Linked DNA regions of Solidesulfovibrio fructosivorans JJ]. Each later gene encodes a partner of the first gene's protein in a complex. Links are inferred from orthologs where the notes say so. Each region holds a gene or a part of one and is shown in the gene's direction. Other genes may lie near its edges.

Evidence for each region.
Region 2: the proteins of trxA (region 1) and DESFRDRAFT_RS19350 are in contact, whole or in part, in an NMR structure (PDB 2IPA), measured with the Bacillus subtilis proteins. The link is inferred for Solidesulfovibrio fructosivorans JJ] from one-to-one orthologs.

The regions. Positions count from the first base shown.
Region 1 is NZ_AECZ01000001.1:278,683-284,623, reverse strand. Bases 1,644-4,434 are described here. They hold trxA (thioredoxin), read left to right. Parts: upstream 1,644-2,774; coding sequence 2,775-3,095; downstream 3,096-4,434. Other genes in these bases: DESFRDRAFT_RS01310 (outer membrane protein assembly factor BamD), read left to right, coding at 4,217-4,434; trxB (thioredoxin-disulfide reductase), read left to right, coding at 3,099-4,028; tsaD (tRNA (adenosine(37)-N6)-threonylcarbamoyltransferase complex transferase subunit TsaD), read left to right, coding at 1,644-2,656. Outside these bases: DESFRDRAFT_RS01335 (hypothetical protein), read left to right, coding at 1-345; fbp (class 1 fructose-bisphosphatase), read left to right, coding at 518-1,531; more of tsaD, read left to right, coding at 1,538-1,643; more of DESFRDRAFT_RS01310, read left to right, coding at 4,435-4,954; DESFRDRAFT_RS01305 (hypothetical protein), read left to right, coding at 5,031-5,941. UniProt on the Bacillus subtilis protein: Participates in various redox reactions through the reversible oxidation of its active center dithiol to a disulfide and catalyzes dithiol-disulfide exchange reactions.
Region 2 is NZ_AECZ01000048.1:8,290-12,773, reverse strand. The notes cover bases 1-2,909. They hold DESFRDRAFT_RS19350 (arsenate reductase ArsC), read left to right. Parts: upstream 1-1,187; coding sequence 1,188-1,631; downstream 1,632-2,909. Other genes in these bases: DESFRDRAFT_RS19340 (transaldolase family protein), read left to right, coding at 2,746-2,909; rpiA (ribose-5-phosphate isomerase RpiA), read right to left, coding at 1,830-2,549; DESFRDRAFT_RS19355 (arsenate reductase ArsC), read left to right, coding at 739-1,212; DESFRDRAFT_RS19360 (sll1863 family stress response protein), read left to right, coding at 155-616. In the rest of the region: more of DESFRDRAFT_RS19340, read left to right, coding at 2,910-3,618; DESFRDRAFT_RS20910 (hypothetical protein), read left to right, coding at 3,859-4,173; DESFRDRAFT_RS19330 (response regulator), read left to right, coding at 4,388-4,484. UniProt on the Bacillus subtilis protein: Catalyzes the reduction of arsenate [As(V)] to arsenite [As(III)]. In vitro, can dephosphorylate para-nitrophenyl phosphate (pNPP).

The DNA.
Region 1 (5,941 bases):
GAAGGCGTGGTCTGGGCCGGCGGCGGGCAGGGCGAGGCCCTGGCCGGGCTCAAATGGGACGAACTCCTCAAGGACTCCGTCAACGGCGAAATCACTTCCGGCGGCGGGGAGTACCTCTGGCAGGCGCGCTATGTCGGCCAGCTCGAGTTCATTTATGTCACCGACGCCCGGGATGCCCGGGCCACGAAACCGGAACCGGCCCCAAACGCCGCGTCGTCCGATGAAAAAGCCGCGCCCAAGGCCGATGCGCCGGAAGCCGCGACACCGGACGCGGCCACGCCGCAAACGCCCGCGCCCGAAGCTTCGCACGGGGTGCCGATGAACGGCTCCCCGGCCAATCCCTGACGCCGCGGCGATACGCCTTTATGGCCGGCGGCCCGGGCCGCCGGCTTTTTTATTTGCGACAACCCCCGGAAAATCTTGTGGGAACCGCCGGGCCATTGTAAAAAGGCCGACACCGCACGCACCGTCGGCGTTTCATACCCAGCGGCAACCATGACGGCGGGAGGAACAACACATGCCCCAAGTTACCGTGACCGAACATTTGCTGTTGCACCAGAAGGAATCCCCCATGGCCTCCGGCCGGTTCACCCGGCTTTTAAACGAGCTCATCCTGGCGGCCAAAATCATCTCCCGGGAAGTCCGCAAAGCCGGCCTGGTCGACGTTTTGGGATTTACGGGCGAGATCAACGTCCAGGGCGAGCAGGTCCAAAAGCTCGACGAATACGCCAACAAGGTGCTCATCCACCGCATGGAGCGATCCGGGGTGCTTTGCGCCATCGCCTCCGAGGAAAACGCCGACCTGGTCCGCATCCCGGACCAGTTCCCCAAAGGCGATTACTTCCTCATTTTCGACCCGCTTGACGGCTCGTCCAACATCGACGCCAACGTCAACGTGGGCACCATCTTTTCCATCTACCGCACCAAGGGCGAATGCGGCGGCGACAAGCTGTGCGACCTGCTCCAGCGCGGTTCCGAACAGGTGGCCGCCGGTTACTTCCTCTACGGCACCTCCACCATGATGGTGTACACCACCGGGCGGGGCGTCAACGGCTTCACCCTGGACCCGAGCGTGGGCGAATTCCTGCTCTCCCATCCCGACATCAAGATTCCCGAAACCGGACGGGTCTATTCGGTCAACGAAGCCTACTGGAATTTCTGGGACGAACCGACCAAGGAGATCGTCCGGTACTTCAAGGGTTCGGACAACCTGCGCGGCCAGCCCTACGCCGGACGCTACATCGGGTCGCTTGTGGCCGACTTCCACCGCAATCTGCTTTACGGCGGCGTTTTCCTCTATCCGGCCGACCACCGCGATCCCAAAAAGCCCAAGGGCAAGCTGCGGCTTTTGTGCGAGGCCTCGCCGCTGTCCTTCGTGTGCGAGCAGGCCGGCGGCATGGGCAGCGACGGCGCGCGCGACATCCTGTCCATCGAACCCGAGGAACTGCACCAGCGGGTGCCGCTTTTTATCGGCAGCAAAAACGACGTGGCCAAGGTGGTGGAAATCTACGCCAAGGCGCGCCAGTCCTAAGACGCCATGCTTTGTCTCGGCATCGAGACCTCCTGCGACGAGACGGCCGTGGCCCTGTGCGACGACGGCCGTCCCGTGGCGGAAAAGCTCGCTTCCCAGATTGATGTCCACGCGCTTTTCGGCGGCGTGGTGCCGGAGCTGGCCTCGCGGGAGCATCTGCGCCGCATGGGGCCGCTTTTGCGCGCCCTTTTCACCGAAACGGGTCTTGGCCTCGCCGATGTCGACGCCTTGGCCGTGGCCCGGGGGCCGGGGCTTCTCGGCAGCCTGCTCATCGGTCTGGCCACGGCCAAGGCCCTCGCCCTGGGGGCCGGCAAGCCTCTTATCGGCGTGGACCACCTCCACGCCCACCTCATGGCCGCGGCCATCGGCCGGGATGTGCCGTATCCGGCCCTGGGACTGCTGGTTTCCGGTGGACACACGCAGATCATGCTGTTGCGATCGGCCCTCGACATCGCGGTGCTCGGTCGCACCCTCGACGACGCCGCCGGCGAGGCCTTCGACAAGGCGGCCAAGTCGCTGAACCTGCCGTATCCCGGCGGCGTCTACATCGACGCGCTCGGCCGGGATATCGAAGCCGAGCGCGGCCTTTTCCCAAGACCATTTCTCGACAACCGGAACCTCGATTTCAGCTTCAGCGGCCTTAAAACCGCCGTGGCCACGTACGTTGCCGCCCATTCCGAGTTGCGCCTGGACGTCATGCCGTCCCCGGGCGGGCCTATCGACCCGCTCGACTGGCCCATGGCCATGCGCAAGGTCTGCGCCGCGCTCAATTTCGCCATCGCGGACACCCTTCGCGTCAAGATGGAGCGGGCGCTCGACGCCCGTGACACAGGGCCTGTGCGCGCGCTTTTGGCCGCCGGCGGCGTGGCCGCCAACAGCCGCATCCGGGAGATGCTCACGGACCTGACGGCCAGGCGCGGCCTGCCTCTTTTTTTGCCGCAACCCAAACTGTGCGCCGACAACGCCACCATGATCGCGGCCACGGGCTGCCTGCTCGGGCGGGCCGGCCTGACCCACGGCCTCGACCTCGATGCCGTGCCGCGGGGGCGGAAGGTGCCCTGGGATTACCGAACCGGGCCTTCCCTCGGGCGGCCATCTGTTGACAGGCGGCCCGAGCCGCAATAGGTTTGCAAAGTTGCAGACTGCGTAACGGTCAGGCGGCGGACCACGCTCCGCCGCATTCCAATTCGGAGATAACCCGGCCGCCTGGCGGCCGGCCAAGCCACAAAAGGAGTATGCAACCATGGCCATTCAACTCAGCGACGCGAATTTCGAGGCCGAAGCCCTGCAGTGCGATCTGCCGGTCCTGGTGGATTTCTGGGCTCCGTGGTGCGGGCCTTGCCGGGCCATGGGTCCCGTCATCGACGAGCTGGCCAACGAGTACACCGGCCAGGTCAAAGTGGCCAAGATGAACGTGGACGAAAACCCGAGCACTCCCAGCAAGTACGGCATCCGCGCCATCCCCACCCTGATCCTTTTCAAGGGCGGCGAGGTGGTCGAGCAGATCACCGGCGCCGTGTCCAAAAGCAGCATCAAGGAAATGCTCACCCAAAAGGCTTTGTAGTTCATGAAACGTTATGACGCCGTGGTGATCGGGGGCGGCCCGGCCGGGATTACGGCCGCCCTGTATCTGGCCCGCTCCGATGTGTCCGTGGCCATGGTGGAGAAGCTGTCCCCGGGCGGTCAGATGCTCATGACGCATCTGATCGAGAACTATCCCGGATTTCCGGACGGCATCGAGGGCTGGAAGCTGGCCGATCTCATGGCCGCCCACCTCGGCCATTACGCCGTGGACCGCGTCGGGGACGAGGTCCGGGCCATCGAAACCGTCGACGGCGTCCACCGCATCACGGTCGGCGACGAGACCATCGAGGCCACGGCCGTGGTCCTTTGCACCGGCGCCCGCTACAAGCGGGTGGGCATCCCCGGGGAAAAGGAATTCGCGGGCAAGGGCGTATCCTACTGCGCCCTTTGCGACGGGAACTTCTTCCGGGGACAGACCGTGGCCGTCATCGGCGGCGGCAACTCGGCCCTTGAGGAATCCCTCTATCTGTCCCGGCTGGTCAAAAAGCTCTACCTCATCCACCGTCGCGACGATTTCCGGGGGCAGAAATGCTACCAGGATCGCTGCTCGGTGAGCCCGGTCATCGAAATCCTGCGCTCGACCATCGTGTGTTCCATCACGGGCGGGGAGAGCGTGACGGGCATTGAGGTGCGCAACGTCAAAAGCGGCGACTGCCACGTCATCCCCGTCGACGGCGTGTTCGTCTTCGTCGGCTTCGAGCCTCAGGGCGACTTCTATCCCGAAGGGTTGGCCCGCGACGACCATGGGTTCATTACGACCGACGCGGAAATGCGCACCAATATCGGGGGCATTTTCGCCGCCGGCGATATCCGCTCCAAATCCTGCAGGCAGGTGGCTACGGCCGTCGGCGACGGCGCCAGCGCCGCCCATGCCGCCTACGCCTACATCAGTTCGCGCTTCTCGCAAGGCTGACAGCCGGACCCGGACGGACGTTGCTCCGAAGGAGGCGGCCGGACGGGTTCGGTTTTTTCCATTGTGCGCCCTTGGTCCATCTGGTAAGAGGACGCGCATCAAAACGCCGGACGCGATGCCGCCATGTGGGGGCGTTGCGCCCGGCGCAATGCGCCCGGACCCCTCCGGGCCGTATTTGGGAATGTACCATGAACGCGATGATGCGCCGTTTTCTGCCGTTGGCCTGCCTGCTGCTGCTTCTTGGCGGTTGTGCCGGGCTCATGGATTACTACTTCCTCCCGCCGCCGGAGGACACCGCCCAGGAACTCTACGAGGCCGGGCGACAGGCCATGTCGGAAAAGGACTACTACGGGGCTGCCAAGTTTTTCATCAAGCTCAAGGACCGTTACCCCTTCAGCCCCTATACTCCCATGGGCACCATCGCCCTGGCCGATGCCTATTTCCTGACCGAGGATTATGGGCCGGCCGCCGAAACTTACAAAGAGTTCGAATCCGTCCATCCGCGTAGCGAAGAGATTCCCTACGTTCTCTATCAAATCGGCGTTTCCAACTTCAAGCGTTCCGAATCCATCGACATGCCGCAGGGAAACCTCCAGGAGGCGTTGCAATACTTCTATCTTTTGCAACAGACTTTCCCGGACACCGAATACGGCAAGGAAGCGGCGGAGTACATCCGTCGCTGCCGCAAGCGCTTGGCCGAGCATGAGCTCTTCGTGGCCGATTTCTACTGGCGTACCGACCAGTACGGCGCGGCCTGGAAGCGCTACATGTACACGGTGGAGAACTTCAAGGACCTCGAGGAGGTCGTGGCCTACTCCAAGCTGCGGGCCGAACTTTCCTACCTCGAATACCAGAAGACCTTGAGCGAAGCCGAGCGCCGCAAGATCGAAGGCAGCTGGCACAACTGGCTCAAACGCTGGTTGTAATGCGAAGGAAGAGGCGGGCGGTGCCGTTCTTGGTTCCGCCCGCTTGTTCCCCTCTCGCTCACATTTCCGAGAATCCATGATGCCGGAACAGGATACCGAGCAGTGTGACGCGCCGGCCGCTTTCTGGCCGCCGTCCATGGAACGCGGCCGCGTGGCCGACGCCGCCTTCGCCCGGGCCTATGCCGCGGTGACGGACCGGCAGCGTTCGCTCTTGAAAACCGGCATCGCCGCCATCTATGCCGCCTGCGGCGGCCCCATGCCTCCGTATCGCCGTGAGCGCCTCGTTCTGGGCCACGATCTGGTCCTGGACCGCCTGGATACGCCCCTCGATTTCGCCGTGGTCCTGTGCGGTGCGGGCTTTGCCTCCCCGGCGCGCCTTGCCGCCGCCGTCATCCCGGCCCTTTGCGCCCGGGTGCCGGAGGTCGCGGCCGTGCGTGTCGGCGGCGGGAGCTGGCCTCAGCCGCTTTTGACCACGCTCGAACTTTGCGGCGTGGAGACCGCCTGCCGCATCGGCGTGCGCGCCCTGGCCGGTCTGTGGCGGGAACTTGCCCGGCAGCGGGGCAGGGGGGCCGTGGTTCTCCTGGACGGCGTCGCCCCTCCGGCCAAGCCGGACGATACGGGGACGTTGCAAAGCCTCACGGCCAAAACCTCGGGCCGCTGCGGCATCCTGTGCGGCCCGGATGACGGGCTGGATCGCGAAGCCTTGCGCTTTGCCCAGCCGGACATGGCGTTTTCCGTCCATAGCCATGACGAACATTGGGGCGCACCCTTTGCCGTTGCCCCGGGCGGGCTGGCTGAAGCGACCGAATGCGGGTATGATGCCCTGTACGTCGCGCCGGGAGACGTGAGGCGGGCCCTTGGCGCAGCGCCTCTGGTCCTCGCCCCCGGCCGGGAAACCTTCTGGTTGTGGCCGCGACTTTCGCCCGATGCCTTCCGCCGTGTTGCTACTGCCGCCGCTGTCAAGGACAGCTCCCAAGGCGTTTTTTA
Region 2 (4,484 bases), on another replicon or contig:
GGACACAACGACCCGGCACGTCCGAAGCGACCCAGCGCGATCCTCCTCTATAAGGATAAGGCGGAGTGACGCGGGCCGGGTTGCGCCCCGGCCATGATATGCTACCGTTAGTTCCAAACCGTGCGTGAGCGCGAAACGAACCAAGGAGGACGATATGCGCAAAGTGCTGGCGACCCTGGCTGTGCCCCTGGCCCTGATCCTGATGTTGGCGGCCGGATGCGGCAAGTCGGACGAAGAAAAGGCCGAAAAGAAACCCGCCGCGCCCACGGCCCAGGACGTCAAAACCGACGTGTCCAAGGCCGCCGAGACCACGGCCGCCTATACCAAGGACCAGCTGGACAAGATGCGGACGGACGCCGCGGCGCGGCTGGCGGCCATGGACAAGGAGATCGACGCGCTCTCGGCCAAGGCGGCGACCCTGACCGACCAGGCCAAGGCCGACGCCCAAAAGCAACTGGATGCCCTCAAAGCCGAGCGGGCGGACGCCGGGGCCAAGCTCGACGCTCTCAAGGCGGCTGGCCAGGATGCCGCCAAGGACCTCAAGACCAGCTTCGACGCGGCCATGGACAAACTGACCAAGGGCTACGAAGCGGCCAAGAAGGAAATACAGAAGTAGTCCCTCGCTTTCTGCCCGGGCCGTGCGGCGTTTGCCCGTTCGGCCCGGGCCCGCGCCGCGTCACCGGATCGTCACCGGCCTTCTTTAGGGATGGGACAACGAAATTCCCCGGGAGGACGATCATGTTGCGGGTCCTTTTCATCTGCGTGCACAACAGCGCCAGGAGCCAGATGGCCGAGGCGTATCTCGAAAAATTCTGCGGCGACGCGGTCGAGGTCAGAAGCGCCGGCCTCGATCCCACCCGCGTCAATCCCCTGGTGGTCACGGTCATGGCCGAGGAGGGGATCGACCTGTCCGGAAAAGGGACGCGCAAGGTCTTCGACCTGTACCGGGACGGCCTGCTCTTCGATTATGTGGTCACGGTGTGCGAGGAATCCCTCGAAGGCCAGTGCCCGGTGTTTCCGGGCGTCACCCACCGCCTGCACCTGCCCTTTCCCGACCCGGCCAAGGCGGAGGGGACCGAGGCGGAAAAGCTGGCCGTGGTGCGGACCATCCGCGACAGCATCCGCGAGCGCATGCGTTCCCTGGCCGACCAGATCAGGGCCGAAGGGGGCAAACGCCCCGGGGACACATGGGAAGGCGGGAAAAACGCTTGAGCCCGAAAAAGAACATCCTTTTCCTGTGCACCGGCAACGCCTGCCGCAGCCAGATGGCCGAAGGCTTCGCCCGGGCGCTCAAGGCCGATGTCCTCAATCCGTACTCGGCCGGCGTGGAGCGCCACGGCCTCGACCCCAGGGCCGTTGCCGTCATGGCCGAGGCCGGCGTGGACATCTCGGGCCAGACATCCAAACTGGTCGCCGACCTGCCGCCGGACGTGGCTTTCGACGCCGTGATTACCCTCTGCGGCGCGGCCCACGATACCTGCCCCTTTTTTCCGGGAACCGTCGAAAAGCGCCACGCCGGCTTCGACGACCCGCCCGCCCTGGCCGCCGGCGCGGCCTCCGAAGAAGAAGCCCTCGACCACTACCGCCGCGTCCGCGACGCCATTCGGGAATTTGTGGTGAAGGAGTTTTAGGAGATGGAAGATGTGCGAGAGGGGAACCCTTTTTGAAAAAAGGGTTCCCCTCTCGCGCTCTCCCCTCCCCAAAACTTTTACCGGTTACGGATGTGATAACGATAACAAGCTGTAACCGTTAAAAGTTTTTTGAAAGGGGGTCCGGGGGGAAACTTTTTTTCAAAAAAGTTTCCCCCCGGTTCCTCGCTGCCGTATCCTTTATCCTCCAACCTCCAGTTCCCGGACGCCGTCCGGGCCGGCCACCACGATGCACGAGGCCAGGCCGACGAAGAGGCCGTGTCCGGCCACGCCGGCCCGGGCGTCGAGGCTTGTCGCCAGGGCGGCCGGGTCGGGAAGCGGGGCGAAGGCGCAATCCGCGATGACGTTGCCGCGTTCGGTGCGCATGGGGTCGCCGTCCGGGCGCTGGCGCAGGGACGGGTTGCCGCCGATCCGGCGCAGGAAGCGCAGTTCGCTGGCCAGGGCGAAGGGCGTGATCTCCACGGGCAGGGCGTGGCGTGAGCAAAGGCGCGGCGAGAGCTTGCCCGCGTCGGCCACGATGACGAGGCGCTGCGCCGCCTGGCCCACGATTTTCTCGTAGAGCAGCGCGCCGCCGCCGCCCTTGATGCAGTTGCCGGCCGGGTCGATCTCGTCGGCCCCGTCGATGGTGATATCCAGGACCGGGGCGTCGTCCAGGCCGGCCACGGGCAGGCCGGCGCGGCGCAGGGCTTCGGCCATGAAATGGGCCGCCGGCACGAAGTACGTGCCGGGGAGCTCGCCCCGCGCGGCGCGCTCGGCCAGAACGGGGACGGCGGCCACGGCCGTGGAGCCGTGTCCCATGCCCACGGCCATGCCCGGTTCGACCATGGCGGCGGCATGGGCCGCGGCGGCCCGCTTGAAGCCGGCCGTTTCCTCGGGACTGAAGGTGCTTGGCGTATCCATGGCCGCCGCATACCATGTTTTGACGACGGGGAAACCCCGATCCGGTGTCCCGCGAGGAAAAAACGTCAACCGGCCCGACGCTGTTTGCCTTTTGCCGGCAAACGGTGTTTAAGTTCAGCCGAGAAGCCCGAAACGGAGCCGGTCGTTCCCGCGACGGCATCGCCTAACCCGTCAAAAACTCTGCTGTGAGGGGACCATGCGACCTGAAAGTCTGAAAACGCGCATTTTTCTGGACGGAGCCGACCCCGAGGAAACCCGGCAGGTCATAAAGGCCCTGGGATTTCTTGACGGCCAGACCACCAATCCGAGCCTTCTGGCCAAAAATCCCGAGGCCCAGGCCCACAAGACCCAGGGGAACAAGTTCAGTGCCACGGCCATTTACCAGTTCTACAAGGAACTGTGCCAGGAACTCTCGGGGCTTTTGCCCGAGGGTTCGGTGTCCATCGAGGTCTACGCCGACGAGACGACGCCGGTTGCCCCCATGCTGGAGCAGGCGAGGGAGTTCGACACCTGGATTCCCAATGCCCACATCAAGCTGCCGACGACCACGGCCGGCCTGGAGGCGGCGAACGTGCTCACCGGCGAGGGCCGGCGCGTCAACATGACCCTGGTCTTCAGCCAGGCCCAGGCGGCGGCCGTGTATGCCGCCACAAAGGGCGCGGCGCGAGGGGCCGTGTTTCTTTCGCCCTTTATCGGCCGTCTCGACGACCGGGGCGAAAACGGCATGGACCTCATCAAGAATATCATCCGCATGTACGGGCCCGGCGACGGCCACGTGGAGGTGCTCACGGCCAGCGTGCGCTCCATGGAGCATTTTTTGTGCGCCCTGGCCGTTGGCAGCGACATCATCACCGCGCCCTACAAGATCCTCATGGATTGGGCCGAAGCCGGCCTGCCCATCCCCGGCCCGGCCTACATCTACGAACCGTCCGGCCTGGCCCCCATCGCCTACGAGCCCCTGAATCTGGACGGCCGCTGGCGGGACTACCCTATCGCCCATCCCCTCACGGACGCGGGCATGGCCAAGTTTTCGGCGGACTGGAATTCCCTGATCGACATGGAGGCCTGATCGCATTCGTTTTTCCTGGACAGGCAAACGGCCCGCCGCTTTCGCGGCGGGCTTTTTTTGTGCGGCCGGCTGTATGCATTGTATGCGTCAGGTGTATGAAAAATGGACATTCATGATGTCCGTGGCACTCTATTGATCCGGTATTCAAGCGGTTTCCGCTTTGGCACGTCTGATGCTTCATGTCGGGCGAAGCAACAACAAGGTTTCGGAACATCGGTCCGGGGCCAAAGGAGCACCATCATGAAGCGCATCATTATATTGCTGACCCTGGCCCTGGCCGTTACCGCCGCCAGCGCTTTTGCCGCCGACAATACGACTTTCACGGCCAACACGGCCAACGCCGGTCCGGCCGCCGCCGCCACAGTCGGCTGCGGTTACGGCTACGGCCCGATGGGGCCGGGGCATGGCTACGGCATGTACGGCGGTCGCCATATGGCCGGTTATGGCCACGGCTACGGTCGGGCCTGGGACGTCCAGGGGCACGGCCACCGCTACTCCCATGGCGGCAACGGCCATGGCGGCTGGGGCATGGGCTACGGCCGCGGCATGTACTAGGACAACGCCCCTCCCTGTGCCGTCCTGAACGGGAACAAGGGGTGGGAAGGCGTGGGCGGGAGGGGAGGCGCCTTGAAAAGCGGTTCCCCTTCGCGCGTTGTTTCCTGTTTCACCCACTGGCCTTTTGTCGCTGGCGCATTGACAAAATGCAATGCCGGGCACATGGGAAGAGGGGGGAATGACCGCCTTTGGGGGAAAGACTCAGGAGACGCGTATGACGTCGGCACGCGTGATGATCGTGGAAGATGAAGCCATCACCGCCATGGCCACGGGAGCCATGCTCAAGCGGATGGGCCATAAAGTGACCGCCT